DNA from 3 places in the Blastococcus colisei genome. Region 1 is predicted to be linked to each of the others. Evidence: riboswitches for the same ligand, from Rfam matches in the RefSeq annotation. Region 1 holds a riboswitch; each other region holds the start of a gene.
The links. Region 1 has a riboswitch for thiamine pyrophosphate ahead of FHU33_RS24615 (ECF transporter S component). Riboswitches for the same ligand answer to the same signal wherever they lie in the genome.
Positions count from the first base shown of each region.

Region 2: another riboswitch for thiamine pyrophosphate. It lies ahead of thiC (phosphomethylpyrimidine synthase ThiC); the one in region 1 lies ahead of FHU33_RS24615 (ECF transporter S component).
Region 3: another riboswitch for thiamine pyrophosphate. It lies ahead of FHU33_RS17825 (purine-cytosine permease family protein); the one in region 1 lies ahead of FHU33_RS24615 (ECF transporter S component).

Region 1 covers NZ_VFQE01000004.1:22,089-26,889, reverse strand. The annotation lists gene FHU33_RS24630 (transposase) at 1-922, opposite strand, end outside; gene FHU33_RS24625 (VOC family protein) at 998-1,510, opposite strand; gene FHU33_RS24620 (Mut7-C RNAse domain-containing protein) at 1,601-2,326, shown strand; TPP riboswitch at 2,466-2,569, shown strand; gene FHU33_RS24615 (ECF transporter S component) at 2,567-3,196, shown strand; gene FHU33_RS24610 (ABC transporter ATP-binding protein) at 3,207-4,637, shown strand; gene FHU33_RS24605 (energy-coupling factor transporter transmembrane component T family protein) at 4,741-4,801, shown strand, end outside.
Region 2 covers NZ_VFQE01000001.1:3,294,405-3,299,205, forward strand. The annotation lists gene bluB (5,6-dimethylbenzimidazole synthase) at 1-228, opposite strand, end outside; gene thiC (phosphomethylpyrimidine synthase ThiC) at 233-1,972, opposite strand; TPP riboswitch at 1,966-2,078, opposite strand; gene FHU33_RS15705 (RNA polymerase sigma factor) at 2,496-3,053, shown strand; gene FHU33_RS15710 (hypothetical protein) at 3,050-3,940, shown strand; gene FHU33_RS15720 (helix-turn-helix domain-containing protein) at 4,334-4,717, opposite strand.
Region 3 covers NZ_VFQE01000001.1:3,742,795-3,747,595, reverse strand. The annotation lists gene thiE (thiamine phosphate synthase) at 1-636, opposite strand, end outside; gene FHU33_RS17825 (purine-cytosine permease family protein) at 633-2,012, opposite strand; TPP riboswitch at 2,002-2,114, opposite strand; gene FHU33_RS17820 (TetR/AcrR family transcriptional regulator C-terminal ligand-binding domain-containing protein) at 2,605-3,222, opposite strand; gene FHU33_RS17815 (TetR/AcrR family transcriptional regulator) at 3,546-4,058, shown strand; gene FHU33_RS17810 (TetR/AcrR family transcriptional regulator) at 4,458-4,801, shown strand, end outside.

The DNA.
Region 1 (4,801 bases):
TCTGGCCGACGATGAGCTGGTCTTCGGTGACCGCGGCCTGGGCGTTGTAGCCCTGCACCAGCCCCCGCCCGCCCCGCATCGTCCGCGAGTCCGGATCGGTGGCGTTGGCCCGCGGCGGCTTGTCCTTGTCCGGATTGCGGCCCGGTGGATGCTCGCCCGGTTGGGCGCCGCGGCGGGTGCCGGCGTCCTTGCGGCGCTGCCACTCGGCCTTCCTCACCTCCTGCTCGGCCACGGCCGCGGCCTGCTCGTCGTCCAGGCGCTGCTTGGCCTCCTTCAGTCGAGCCAACCGCTCGGCCCGCCGGCGCAGCGGCGGTGGCAGCTCATCCCCGCGGTCGTCGCCGTGTTCGGCGTCCTCGGCCGCGTCGATGCGCGTCTGTTCGTCGAGCAGCTCGGCGGCCAGCTGGTCGTAGCGGGCCTGCTCCTCGGCGACCTGGTGGGCCAGCGACGCCGAGGTGTGGTTCTTCGACCAGGAGGCGTTCGCGGCGATCTTCGTCCCGTCCACCGCGATCACGCCCAGCCGCACCATCCCGGCCTCGTGACACACCCGCAGCACCTGCGCGAACAGCTCCTGCAGCGGCTGGCGGTGACGCGTGACGAACCGGGCGATCGTGGCGTGATCGGGCACCCGATTGCCGGCCAGCACCCGGAACGCCACATCGCGGACACAGTGCCGCTCGATCGCCCGCGACGAGCGCACCCCGACCGCGTGCGCGTACAGCAGCACCGCCACCATCAGCGCCGGGTCGAACGCCGCCGCGCCCTGCCCGTTGGCCCGATACGAGCGCTTGAACCCCGACAGGTCGAACGAGTCCACCGCATCCTTGACCGTCCAGGCCAGCTCCCCGTCGGGCAGCCAATCCCGCACATCCGGCGGCAGCAGGAACCCCTGATCGACATCCCCGCGGATGAAGTTCTGCGGCATACCCCAGTCTCCCGCCGCCCAGGATGATCATCAATCAGGCGCGCTTTGTGCGACAGGCTCACTCGGGCGGTCAGGTCAGGCCGGGACGGAGACGCCCACGCCGCCGCGGGTCTGCGCGCCGTAGCGCTCGATCTCCCGCTCGAGGTCCAGCGGCGCGGTCATCGCCGCGCCGCCGGTGACCTCGGGGGTGATCAGCGCGGCCGGCAGCAGCCACGAGACCTCGAATTCGATGCCGTCGGGGTCCTGGGCGTAGAGCGCCTTGGTGGTGACGTGGTCGGAGGCGCCGACGAGCGCACCGGCCCGCAGCAGCGCATCGCGGATCCGGGACAGCTCGGCGAGGGTGTCGACCTCCCACGCCAGGTGGTAGAGGCCCACGGTCCGGCGCCCGGCCTCCGACGGGCCCGCGCCCGCGCCGATCTGGAACAGGCCCAGATCGTGGTCGTTGGTCGAGCCCTCCGCCTGGAGGAAGACTGCGGCACCCGGGATCTCCGTCTTCGCACGGAAGCCCAGGACGTCGCGGTAGAACGCGTGGCTGCGCTCGACGTCGCGCACGTACAGGACGGCATGGTTGAGGCGCTGCACGGGCATGGCGGGCTCCTGGCGGTCGATGGCGCGGTCATCGTGCACCAAGTTGCTTGATGCTTCAAGTATTCCGGTGAAGGAGGGTAGCGGCCCGCCATGGACGAACGGTCAGGACCGCAGGACGTCGATGTCGTCGTCCCGGTGCCGCTGCGCTTCCTGCTCCCCAGGCGGGACCGGCACGCTGGTATGCGGCGACTGCGCTTCGACCCCGACGCCACCGTCGGCCACGTCGTGCAGTCCGCCGGAGTGCCCCTGAGCGAGGTGGGCGCGCTCCGGCTGGACGGCGAACCCGTGCCGGCCGGCGCGCGGGCCCGCCCCGGTGGCTCCATCGAGGTCGTCGAGCGAGCCCGCCCCGAGCCATCGGCGACCGGCGGCTTCCTGCTGGACGTCGGTCTCGGCGCCCTGGCCCGCCGGCTGCGCCTGCTCGGCCTGGACGCGGCGTGGTCCAACGATGCCGACGACCCGGAGCTCGTCGACCGCGCGGTCACCGAGCACCGGGCGCTGCTCACCCAGGATCGCGGGCTGCTGATGCGCCGAGCACTGACCCGGGGAGCCCTGGTGCGCGGCAGCGACCCCGACGACCCGCTCGCCGACGTCCTGGATCGCTTCGCCCCCGTCCTCGCGCCCCTGACCCGCTGCACCGCCTGCGGAGGGCCGCTGCAGCCGGTCGCCAAGGAGGAGGTCGCCCACCGGCTGGAGCCGGGCACGCTGCGGAGCTTCGAGGAGTTCGCGCGGTGCAGGGCCTGCGGCCGGGTCTACTGGGCCGGCGCCCACGCCCGCCGGATCGGCGAACTGGTGGCGGCGGCCCGGCGAGTGCGGTGAGCCGTGCGCGGCCAGGAGGGCCCGAGTCGGCCGTGGAGACCGCCGTGCAGTGGCCGGTACCGCGGTGCAGGGCGGTACCGGCGACCACGGGGCGGCACCGGTGAGCGCGGCAGGGGTTATGGTCGACGGCACAACCGAACACACGCAGCAGGGGAGCGCTACGGCGCTGAGAGTGCGGGCAACCGCAGACCCTCGAACCTGATCCGGGTCATGCCGGCGCAGGGAGTCTGGAGGAAAGTCATGGCCGATCAGGCCGTCCGTCCGTCGTCCGTCGATGCCGGGTACGAGAAGCCCGTCCGCTGGCGCACCGTCGACATCGTCGTCACCGCCGTCCTGGGCGTCGCGTTCGGCGTCGTCTTCTGGGGCTGGAATTTGTTCGCGGAGGTGGTCTCCACGCCGCTGGACTTCTTCCCGCCGATCAAGGGCCTGCTCAACGGTGTCTTCCTCATGCCCGGCGTCGTCGCCGGGCTGATGGTGCGCCGCCCGGGGGCGGCGATCTTCGCCTCGACCCTCGCCGCCGCGGTCAGCCTGCTCCTGGGCTCGCCGTACGGCGGGATCATCGTGGTCTACGGCCTGGTCCAGGGCGCCGGCGCCGAGCTCGGCTTCCTGCTCACGCGCTACCGCACCTTCGGCTGGGGGACGGCGATCCTCGCCGCGGTGACCGCCGGCCTGTCGACGTCGATCCTGGACCTGAGCCTGTACTACCCGGTGTCCGGCGAGTACCCGCTCTGGGCGTTCACGCTCCCGTACACGCTGGCCACCGTCCTCTCCAGCGTGCTGCTGGCCGGTGTCGTGGGCCTGCTGCTGGTCCGCGCGATGGCCCGGACCGGGGCGCTGGGCTCCTTCGCCTCGGGCCGCACCCGCGTCTGACGCGCCCCCGGTGACCACCACGCGTGGTCCGTCGCCGATCCGGGCGGACGCCGGCCCCGTGCGCCTCGTCGCGCGGGGCCTGGGCGTCCGTCACCCTTCGCGGCGGGCCTGGGCACTGACCGGCGTCGACCTCGTCGTCGAGCCCGGGGAGCGGATCCTGCTCACCGGCGCCTCCGGTGCGGGGAAGTCGACGCTGCTCGCCGCGCTGGCCGGCATCCTCGACGCCGAGGGCACCGAGGTGGCCGGAGAGCTCACCGTCGACGGCGGGGCTCCGCACGCCGCCCGCGGCCGGCTGGGCCTGCTCGCGCAGGACCCCGACAGCCAGCTGGTCATGACCCGGGCCGGGGACGACGTCGCCTTCGGAGTGGAGAACGCCGGCCTCCCACCGGAGGGGATCTGGCCGCGGGTCGACGAGGCGCTGGCGGCGGTCGGCTTTCCCCACGGGCGCGACCGTCCCACCCAGGCGCTCTCCGGAGGGGAGAAGCAGCGGCTGGTGCTGGCCGGAGCCCTGGCCCGTCGTCCCGGGTTGCTGCTGCTGGACGAGCCGACCGCCCAGCTCGACCCGGACGGGGCGGCGCTCGTCCGGTCGGCCGTGGCCCGCGCGACCGCCGACCGCACCGCGACCGTGCTCGTCGTCGACCACGACGCGCAGCCCTGGCTCCCCCTGGTGGACCGGGTGGTCGAGGTGGTGCCCGGTGGGGTCGTGGAGCACCCGGCAGGTTGGCGGCCGGTCCCCCGCACGGCCGGGCTGCAGCTGCCGGCCGCACCGGACGGACCGGTCCTGCTCGCCGCGCAGGCGGCCGGGTTCACCTACCGCGGCAGCCCGGGCCCGGCGCTTCCCCCGACGACGACGGCACTCCGGGCCGGCCGGGCGTTGGCGGTGACCGGCCCCAACGGGACGGGCAAGTCCACGCTGGCGCTCCTCCTGGCCGGGCTCCGGGCGCCCACCACCGGCCGGGTGACGGCGTCGGACGAGCTGACCGGCACCGTGCGCAACGGGTACGACGAGCCACATCGGTGGCGGGCCGGCGAGCTGGTCAGCCGCATCGGCACCGTGTTCCAGCATCCGGAGCAGCAGTTCCTCACCGGGCGGCTCCGCGACGAGCTGGCGCTGGGCCCCCTCCGCTCGGGCGAGCACGCCGCCGCGGCACGGGCCACCGCCGACGAGCTGCTCGAGCGGCTGGGACTGACCGCGTTCGCCGACGCCAACCCGTACACGCTGTCCGGCGGCCAGCAGCGCCGGCTCTCGGTGGCCACGGCGCTGGCGACCGCGCCACGCGTGCTCGTCCTCGACGAGCCGACGTTCGGACAGGACGCCGCCACCTGGCGCGAGCTCGTGACGCTGCTGGCCGAGCAGCGGGCGGCCGGTTGCGCCGTCGCCGTGGTCACCCACGACGCCGACCTGGTGGCAGTCCTCGCCGACGGCCGGCTCGCGCTGTGAGAACGACGGGCGAGCGAGCATCGCCGCAGGCTGGCGGCACCTCCCGCTTGCGGGGGACAGCGAGCGAGGAGCGGAACGAGTCCGGAGTCGAACGGGGGGCGCTGTGACGGCGTCCCTGTCGCTGGGCCCGGTGCCCGACACGCGCCTGGGCCGGATCAACCCGG
Region 2 (4,801 bases), on a different contig from region 1:
CGACGGAGCGGCGTGCGCGGCCCCGAGGACTCGCTGCAGGACCTCGTCGGGCAGCGGGTCTGGACGGAACCGGCGGACGTCCCGCCGGACCCCGATCGCCTCGTACAGCCCCGCCCGGGCCTCGGTCCCCAGCGCCCAGCCGGTCGGGTCGGCGGCCCGCTCGGAGGCCGCGGTCGCATCACCGACGAGCGGCACCGGCCGGGGCCACACCCGCTCGTCCGGCGTCACGGGGCTACTCGGCCAGAGGCAGCTGGATGCGGCCGCCGTGCGCAGTGAACTCGGCCGCCTTCTCCCGGAGGCCTGCGTCGATCGCCTCCTCCGACGTCAGCCCCCGCTCCTCGGCGTAGCGGCGCACGTCCTGCGAGATCCGCATCGAGCAGAAATGCGGGCCGCACATGGAGCAGAAGTGCGCCGTCTTGGCTGGGGCGGCCGGCAGCGTCTCGTCGTGCATCGACCGGGCGGTGTCCGGGTCGAGCGCGAGGTTGAACTGGTCCTCCCAGCGGAACTCGAAGCGGGCGTCGGAGAGGGCGTCGTCCCACATCTGGGCGCCGGGGTGCCCCTTCGCGACGTCGGCTGCGTGCGCGGCGATCTTGTAGGCGATCATGCCGTCCTTGACGTCGTCCCGGTCGGGCAGGCCCAGGTGCTCCTTGGGCGTGACGTAGCAGAGCATCGCGGTGCCGTGCCAGGCGATCATGGCCGCGCCGATCGCGGAGGTGATGTGGTCGTACCCCGGCGCGACATCCGTGGTGAGGGGCCCGAGGGTGTAGAACGGCGCCTCGTGGCACAGCTCGAGTTGCAGGTCGACGTTCTCCTTGATCTTGTTCATGGGCACGTGGCCGGGGCCTTCAATCATGACCTGGACGTCGTGCTCCCAGGCCACGGTGGTCAGCTCGCCGAGGGTGCGCAGCTCGGCCAGCTGGGCCTCGTCGTTGGCGTCAGCGACGCTTCCCGGCCGGAGCCCGTCGCCGAGGGAGAAGGTGACGTCGTAGGCCCGGAGGATCTCGCAGAGCTCCGAGAAACGGGTGTAAAGGAAGTTCTCCTCGTGGTGGGCCAGGCACCACGCCGCCATGATCGACCCGCCACGGGAGACGATGCCGGTCTTCCGCCGGGCGGTGAGCGGCACGTAGCGCAGCAGCACGCCGGCGTGCACGGTTATGTAGTCGACGCCCTGCTCGCACTGCTCGATCACCGTGTCCCGGTAGACCTCCCAGGACAGCTCCTCGGCCTTGCCGCCGACCTTCTCCAGCGCCTGGTAGATCGGCACGGTGCCGATCGGCACCGGCGAGTTGCGGAGGATCCACTCCCGGGTGCTGTGGATGTTACGGCCGGTGGAGAGGTCCATGACGGTGTCGGCACCCCAGCGGGTCGCCCAGGTCATCTTGTCCACCTCCTCCTCGATCGACGAGGCCACGGCCGAGTTGCCGATGTTGGCGTTCACCTTCACGAGGAACTCCCGGCCGATGATCATCGGCTCGGACTCCGGATGGTTCACGTTGGCCGGGATCACGGCCCGGCCCCGGGCCACCTCGGCTCGCACCTGCTCGGCCGGCACACCCTCCCGGACGGCGATGAACTCCATCTCCGGGGTGATCTGCCCCCGCCGGGCGTGGGCGAGCTGGGTCACGGCGGCACCGTCCCGAGCCCGCAGGGGCCGGCGTCCGTCGGCGGCGAACACCGCGTCGAGGTTGCGCAGGTCGCCGGAGCGACGACCGTCGTCCTCGGGCCGGACCGGGCGGCCCTCGTACTCCTCGGTGTCGCCGCGCTCGGCGATCCATGCCGCCCGCACCGACGGCAGTCCGCTGCGGACGTCGGCCTCGAAGGTCGGATCGGTGTACGGCCCCGACGTGTCGTAGAGGACGACGGAGTCGCCGGTGCTGAGCACGATCTCGCGCATCGGCACCCGCATGCCAGGACGCGGACCCGCCAGGTAGGTCTTACGGCTGGCCGTGGAGGTCGTGGACGGAGCTGTCAAGGGAATCCCCTCCCTACGCCGGTACGAACCGGATCAGGTTGTGGCGGTCAGCGGCCGTCTCAGCCGACTTCTCAGCCCGGTACGCCGGGCTCCCGCGGTGGCGAAAGGGACCCTAGACCTTGCCCCCGGGCGGCCCGCCACGACCCCGACGAGTCCTGTCACGCGAGCATCGCCACGGCGGCGGAGGCCGGCGAGCTACGTGGTGACCGCGTCCCGGTCCCGCTCCCGGGCGCACGAGCGCACGAGCACACGAGCGCGACCTGACCACCTACAGCTGCCAGTGGTCCACGGCGGAGGACCGGACCGGGAGGGCGGCGGGGGCCCTTCTCGCCACTTTCCGCGGGCTGGGCTGGGCGCGGACTCGAGTCAAGCAGCCAGCCGCGTCGAAGAGGCACGTTCCCGGGGAGGATGACCGACTCGATCGTTGATGCCTCAGGCTGCGACCCGCGGTTCCGCCATGCTCAAGACCGCACCTGTCGCTGCCGATGAATGAGCCGACGTCCATTCGAGCCGGAGGTGCCGGATGTCAGTAGGGATGCCCTTCCCCGGGGTGCTGGCGGCCGCGCAGGCGGGCGCCTCCTGGGCGCTGGAGGTGCTCTATCGGGAGCTGGCGCCCTCCGTGACCGGCTACCTGCGGCTGCACGGCGCTCTGGAGCCGGATGACCTGGCCAGTGAGACGTTCATCGGGGTCTTCAACGGCCTGTCCTCGTTCGAGGGGGACGAGGCCGCGCTGCGCGCCTGGGTCTTCACCATCGCGCACCGCCGCCTGATTGACGACTGGCGGCGCAGGAGTCGCCGACCCGAGCTGGTCGACTGCGGTGAGGAGGTCCTGCGGGGCTCCGTCGGCGGCGACGCCGAGGATGACGCACTCGCGGTGCTGGGCTCAGGCGCCGTCCAAGAGATGTGTGCCGCCCTGCCCGCCGATCAGCGCACGGTCCTGCTGCTGCGCATCCTCGCCGACCTGTCCGTCGAGCAGGTCGCCTCCGTGATGGGCCGCTCCGCGGCAGCGGTCAAGGCGCTGCAGCGGCGAGGACTGGTCACCCTTCGGAGTGAGCTCGTGCAGGAGGTCGCGCCCCTATGAGCCGGTCCAGCGATGTCGGGGATGAGATGACCAACGACCAGTTCGACGAGGCTTTCGAGTGCTTCCTCGTGGGACGACCCGTCCCGGCAGAGGCCGCTCCGCTCGTGGCATTCGCCGAGACGGTCCGGAACAGCTCCGCCCGTCCCGGGCGGCCCAGCCCGCAGCTGGCCGAGCTGCTGGCGACCGGTCTTCTCACCGATCCCGTCGGCCCGTCGACGGGGACGACCCCCACTGCTCCGGAGTCCGCGCGCGCCGCGGCCCCCGGGCCATCCACAAGGAGACGCCGCACAATGTTCACCGTCCTCGCCGCCGCCGCGGCCAAGTTCGCCTCTGCCGGAGTCGCTGCCCAGGCCGCGACCGGCGTGGGACTTGCGCTAGTCAGCGTGACCGGTGCCGGAGCCGCCGGGGTCCTGCCCGCTTCCATCCAGGACGGTGTCGCAGAAGTGATCGAATCCGTCACCCCCTTCGACCTGCCCGAGGCAGCCGATCGTCCGGTTCTCCCCGAGCAGGCCACCGTGCCTCACCCCGACGAGACAAGGCGCACACCCGAGGACCTGCCCGGTCCTGGGGACGTCCCCACCAAGGAGCAGTTCGGTACGTCCGTCAGGGAGGACGCGCAGGACGGCGGTGTCGACGGTGCGCAGGTCAGCACTGACGCCCGCGAGACCCACCAGCCCGAGCAGCCGGCGACCCCGGGAACCCGGGCCGCCGAGCGTCCGTCCGAACAGCCGGCGACCCCGGAAACCCGGGCCGCCGAGCGTCCGGCCCAGCAGTCTGCGGCCCCCCCGGCGCCCGAGACCCCCGGGGCGCCCGAGCCCTCGAGCGGAGGATCCGCGCGGCAGGGTTCTGCGGACGGTCAGGCGCAGGGCAGCTCCGGCCGGCCCTGACCCCGACGGCACCAGTTCTGCATACCCGCCATCGAGACCTGCGACGTCGTGGGCATCCGCGCGATGCCCACGACGTCGCAAACTCAGTGCGCTGACCGCGCCCAGATCCATCCTTAGCTCGCGCAGCTGGCGGGACCAGGGCAGATCCTGCTGCTGTTCGCCGACCGCAACGAGCGGTCGTGCGGTACTCCGTGGGCAACACCGCCCAACCGATGGCGGTGTCCATCTCCACCTACGACACGCTGCCGCCCGCCGAGCAGCGGGCGCTGCCCCGCAGCGGACAAGGTGGCTGCAGCCCTCGACACGCGGTGCAGGTGCACGGCCAGCGAATGTCGCTGGCCGAGTACATCGAGCGCCTGGAGCAGCAGCGGAGCGCGGCCCGCCGATCGACTACTAGCTGGCAGGGATGCCGAGAGCGCGGGATATCCGGTTCAGTGCCGTCAGATCGTGCCGGTGGCCCCGGCCCTGCTCGATGCGCTGGCAAGTCATGATCGGCACACCCGCCAGCTCAGCCAGCTGCTGCAGGGACAGGCCGCGAGCCAAGCGCAGTACCCGCAGCGGTGGCCGGGCCGGGTCGACGTCGTACAGAACGACCGAGTCAACGCCGAGGGCGGCCGCCAGCCGCGGCACGTACCGCGCTTGCGGTGCGTGCGCGCCCCGCTCCCAGTCCCGTATACGGTCCGCCGAGCGCACGCCGGCCCGCTGGGCGAGGTCTTCGCGGGTCAACCCGGCGGCGAGCCGAGCCTGCCGCAGCCGATCGCCGGAGAAGTGCCCCACCGGCGCATCCTCGTACCGACCGTGGATTCATCACCACCGGTTCGTCACAGTCCTCGACCTCGCTGACGCTGCGCCTGGTCGGTC
Region 3 (4,801 bases), on a different contig from region 1:
CACGGCGGAGACGACGGCCACCCCGGACGCGCCGGCCGCCAGCACCGCCGGGATCCGGTCGGCGGTGATGCCGCCGATGGCGATCACCGGTACGGCGACCGCCGCCGCGACCGCCGCGATCCCGTCGACACCCAGCGGGTCCGGCAGCCCGGTCTTGGTCGCGGTGGCGAAGGCCGGGCCCACCCCGAGGTAGTCCGCTCCGGCGGCCACCAGCTCGGCGGCGGTCGCGGCGGTCCGCGCCGTGCCACCCAGCAGATGGTTCGGGCCGGCGATCGAGCGCGCCGCGGCCACCGGCAGGTCGCCGGCGCCCAGGTGGGTGCCCGCCGCGCCGACCGCGAGCGCAATGTCGACCCGGTCGTCGACGATGCACGTCGCTCCGCGCCGCGCGCAGACTTCCGCGACCCGGGCGGCGAAGTCGTACAGCGCCCGGTCCGGGCAGAACTTCACCCGGACCTGCACGATCCGGGCGCCGGCCGCCACCGCCGCGGAGACGACACCGAGGGCGTCCCTGCCCTGACGGGCGTCGGTGAGCACGTGCAATCCGCCGATCCGCCGGCGAACCTCCACCGCACGGTCCGGGCCGACCGGTAGCGGGGAGTCGGTCCGGCCGGCGGCGCCCATTCGGCGGCCCGTCACCGGAGGGCCTTGGACGGGGCGACCGGGAACCGGGCCCGGCGGCGGCGGGCGGACAGGCCGCCGGGCAGACAGATCAGCGTGGTCAGTGCCGCGGCCACCGCGAGGCTGACCAGCGAGGCTGACCAGCCGTTGGCCGGGTCGATGCCCAGCTCGGCCTGGCGGGCGGACCACCACGCCGTCCAGCCCCCACCCGGTCCGGCGAAGAAGGTCGGCAGCGTCAGCTGGTAGGCCACGAAACCGGCCGCCCACGCCAGCAGCAGGGCCGGGCGCGCCGGCGCAGTGTCCGACACATCCCAGCGGCCGCGCGGCAGCAGCCAGTAGGCGACCACGAAGACCCCGACCAGCGGAACGAACACCGCGCCGATCAGGAAGAGGAACGGCTCGTAGGCGACCAGGTCGGCCATCAGCGCCAGCCCGGTGGCTCCCACGCCCACGACCCCGGCCAGCACCCGGCGGTCCAGCCGGGCCACCACGTTCTGCGCCGACACCGCCGTCGAGTAGACGTTGGCGAACGCCTCGTCCACCTCCACCACGAGCAGCACCAGGACGGCCAGCAGCCCGAGCGGAACGGCCAGCAGCGCATCCACGACGTCCAGACCGCCCCGCCCGTAGGCGACCAGCGCCAGCGCGCCGAGAGTGAACAGAGCCATGGCGGCGCCGCCGTAGCCGGCCGCAGCGCCCACGAACGCGTCCCGCCCCCGCCGGACGTGCCGGGTGTAGTCCGCCGCCAGCGGAAACCAGGAAACCGGCAACGCGATCACGATGTCAGCCGCCGTCCAGAACGATCCGGCCCCGCGCTCGGTCACCGCCGGCAGCGGCTCGGACAACACCTGGATGTACAGGTAGACGATCGCGGCCAGCGCCGCCCACACCGCGTACCGCGCCAGCACCCGCACCGCGCCCAGCGGGCGCAGCGCCATCAGCGTGGCCAGCGCGCCCGCGGCGAGGACGAACGGCCAGCGCGGTGCATCCAGCGCCCGGGAGGCGGCCTCGGCGATGATCCACACCTCGAAGGCGGCCCAGCCCACGCACTGCACGAGATTGAAAGCGGTGGGCAGGAACGACGTCCGCCGACCCAGCAACCCCCGCATCAGCACCATCGCCGGCACGCCCTCCCGGGCGCCGGCCGCCGCCCCCAGGCCCAGCAACACCGATCCGATCACCGCACCGACCACGATCGCGCCGATCGTCACCGACAGCGGGCGGTCGGCGAGGACCACGTAGGTGGCCGCCACCGGCAACAGCAGGCTGACCCCCAGGCTGCCCCACAACCCCGCCGTGTCCCGCAGGCCCAGCGTCCGAGGCGGTGCTTGGGACAGCGTGATCGGTGCATCCCCCGATGACGTGGTGGCACCGACAGCGCCGGACCTGCTCATAATCGCTCCCTACGCCGGCATTACCCGGTCAGGTTCCAGCGGTCGGCGGCACAGTCAGCCGCCCTCTCAGCCCGGTACCTCCGAGCTCCCGCACATCGCGCATCCAGCCTACCGAGATATCCGCGCTCGCCGAGCGCCGCCCCCTGCTCTGCCACCACAGCGCACAACCGGCCTGAGCAGATGCGCAGGTCCGCGACGGTCGGCGCCCCGGCTCCCCGGCGAGCGAGAAGGCCGGCCCGAGACCCCCGGCCTTCTCAGCGTCTCGGGCATGTGTTCCATGCGTGGCAGGTCCGTGGCGTAGGCGTGCAGCTGCCCGGCGCGGCCCGACCTGGCGACCGCCGCGGAGACCCCGTCGGGCCAGCACGCTGGTGAGCCAACTTCCTCCTGCCGCCCACATCGCGTGCGGGGTCGGGTCCGCTTCCGAAGAGCTGGCAGCGCTCGTCGATGACACAATGGTGGCCCCGATCGAGGGCTGCGCCTCCTCGACGGTGCGGGTACGCGCCGGGCCGGACAGCGCGATCTCCTCGGCGAGGTCCTCGTCGTCGGGCTTCGGGGAGGGATTCCACCTCGACCAGCGCCAGCTGAACGGCGGTCACGCCGGCGGCTCTCTCAGAGATCTATCGAGGGCCTGGGACCGTCCACGGGCGGCGACTGCCGCTTCCATCTGCAGTCCGGCGATGAGGAAGTGGACGAGGCGGTCGATGTCGACCGCCGCCCGGGGCCTGGAGCGCAGTCGGTCGATCAGCAGCCCGCGCAGCACCCAGCACAGAGTTTGGATAGCGTAATCCGGAATCGTCCCGTGGCCCTCGGCGCGCGCAACGACCGCCGAGACGGCATGCATCAGGGGCCGGTCGAGCGCGTCATGGACCGCGACCTCGAGGCGCGGGTTCCAGATGGCGGCGCTGAGCACTGCGGCTACGACACGTTCGTCCCTGCTCGATGCGGTTCGCCACGGCTGCAGCAGCGTGTGCAAGTCCCGGTCGAGATCTCCCGAAGGCTCGAACGCGGGAAACAGCTGTACATGCTCGAGCGCGCTGACCACCAAGGCCTCCAGATCGGGCGAATCCCCGAGGGCCGGACCGGCGGCGCCCGCTCGGGCCTTGATCTCATCGGCGGTCAGGCCGGCGCAGCCCAGTTGGGCCAACGTGTCGAGCACGGCACTGAGGACATGCCGACAGCTCGGTGACTGCGAACTGAAGACCTCGCTCATGCCACCCGCCTTCCCTGCCGACAGAGCCCGACGAGGGGGATGCCGTGCGCGTCGCGCTGCCCTACGGGAGGCTAGGGATGACAGGCGGAACTCGGGGGTTCCTTCTACTGGAGGGCGCTGGACGTTCGGCGTACCCCGTCTTCGAGCAGCGGGTTTCCCCCTCAGCGATCTTGTCTGTCGCGACGATCCCTCGTTAGGCTCACTCAGTGTCACTGCGTCAGCCGAGCTCGCTGTCCTGGGGCGTTCCCCCGGCGGGTGCGCGACCCCGGCGGCGTCGACTGGATCCCTCTCGTGACCGGGCGATTCAGGCTGCTGTCCTGGAGGTGTTGGCGCAGGTCGGCTACGCCGGACTGACCATGGATGCGGTGGCCAGAACCGCCGGCGTCAGCAAGGCGACAATCTATCGGCGCTGGTCGTCCAAGGCGGACGTGCTGGTGAGCCTCATCGATACGGCTAGCGATGAGACGCTCGTGATCCCGGACTCTGGTTCCCTGCGGGATGACATGGTCGCGCTGCTGACCGCACTGGCCGCGGTGCTGGCGGGCCCGGGTGGAAGCGCCAGTCGAGCGCTGATCGGTGTCATGAACCAGGAACCGGCCCTGGAGGAAGCCTTCCGACGTGGTCCCATGGCGCGTTGGGCGGAAGCCTTCGGAACGGTCTGCGAGCGTGCCGTCGATCGCGGCGAGTTGGTGGCGAGTGGCGCAGCGTCGTTGGCTGCCGAGGCGGGCCCGGCGATCCTCTTGCTCCGCTGGATGATCAGTGGCATGGACGTCGATCAGGAGCTGGCCGTGGCGGTGGTCGACGACGTCATGATGCCGCTGCTCCGGCGGCTCTAGCATCCCGGATACCCCGTGCGCACTGTCGGTGCCCGCCTGCCAACTCGGCATGGGCGCGGGCGCCAACGATCACTGGAGATCGCATCCCAGATCGCCACTGACCACTGCGTCAGCATCGTCGGTTCGGTGTCCGCCCGGACAACGAGCACACGCTGCGCCGTTCCATTGCGCGCGAAGTGCACATGGAGCTCCGTTGCCCACCGGACGAATCTCTCGGCTGCGACAGGTGGTCGCGGTGAGTGCCCCGTGCCGGGGGACTGGATGCCCGCATCCTGCGCGAGCCGAGAGACGCACCGCAGGAGAGGCGTCGACGGGGTTCGTGCTGATCGACGGCTGAAGCCCTGGACACCTCCTGCAGCCTCACCTCGTGCGCATACGTTCTGCTCTAATCTCAGCACGGTGAGTGACCTCGATGGTGTGCGAGCTCAGCGGAAGGCCCAGACCCGAGCGCGGATCCTCGAGGTCGCCAGGGAGTTGTTCGAGACATGCGGCTTCAGCGCCGTGACCGTCGCAGAGGTTGCCAGCGCGGCAGGTGTGTCGGTGCAGACGGTCTTCAATCATTTTGCCACCAAGGAAGAGCTCTTCTTCGCCGGGCGTGTGCCCTGGGTTGAGGGTCTCGCCGAGGCGGTCCGCTCCCGGGGGCGACAGCGGTCTGCTTTGACGGCGTTACGCAGCTACCTCGTCGACTGGGTCCGGGCTGACATCGTGGCGGCGGCCACGGAGGAGCACCGTCGTTTCGTCGC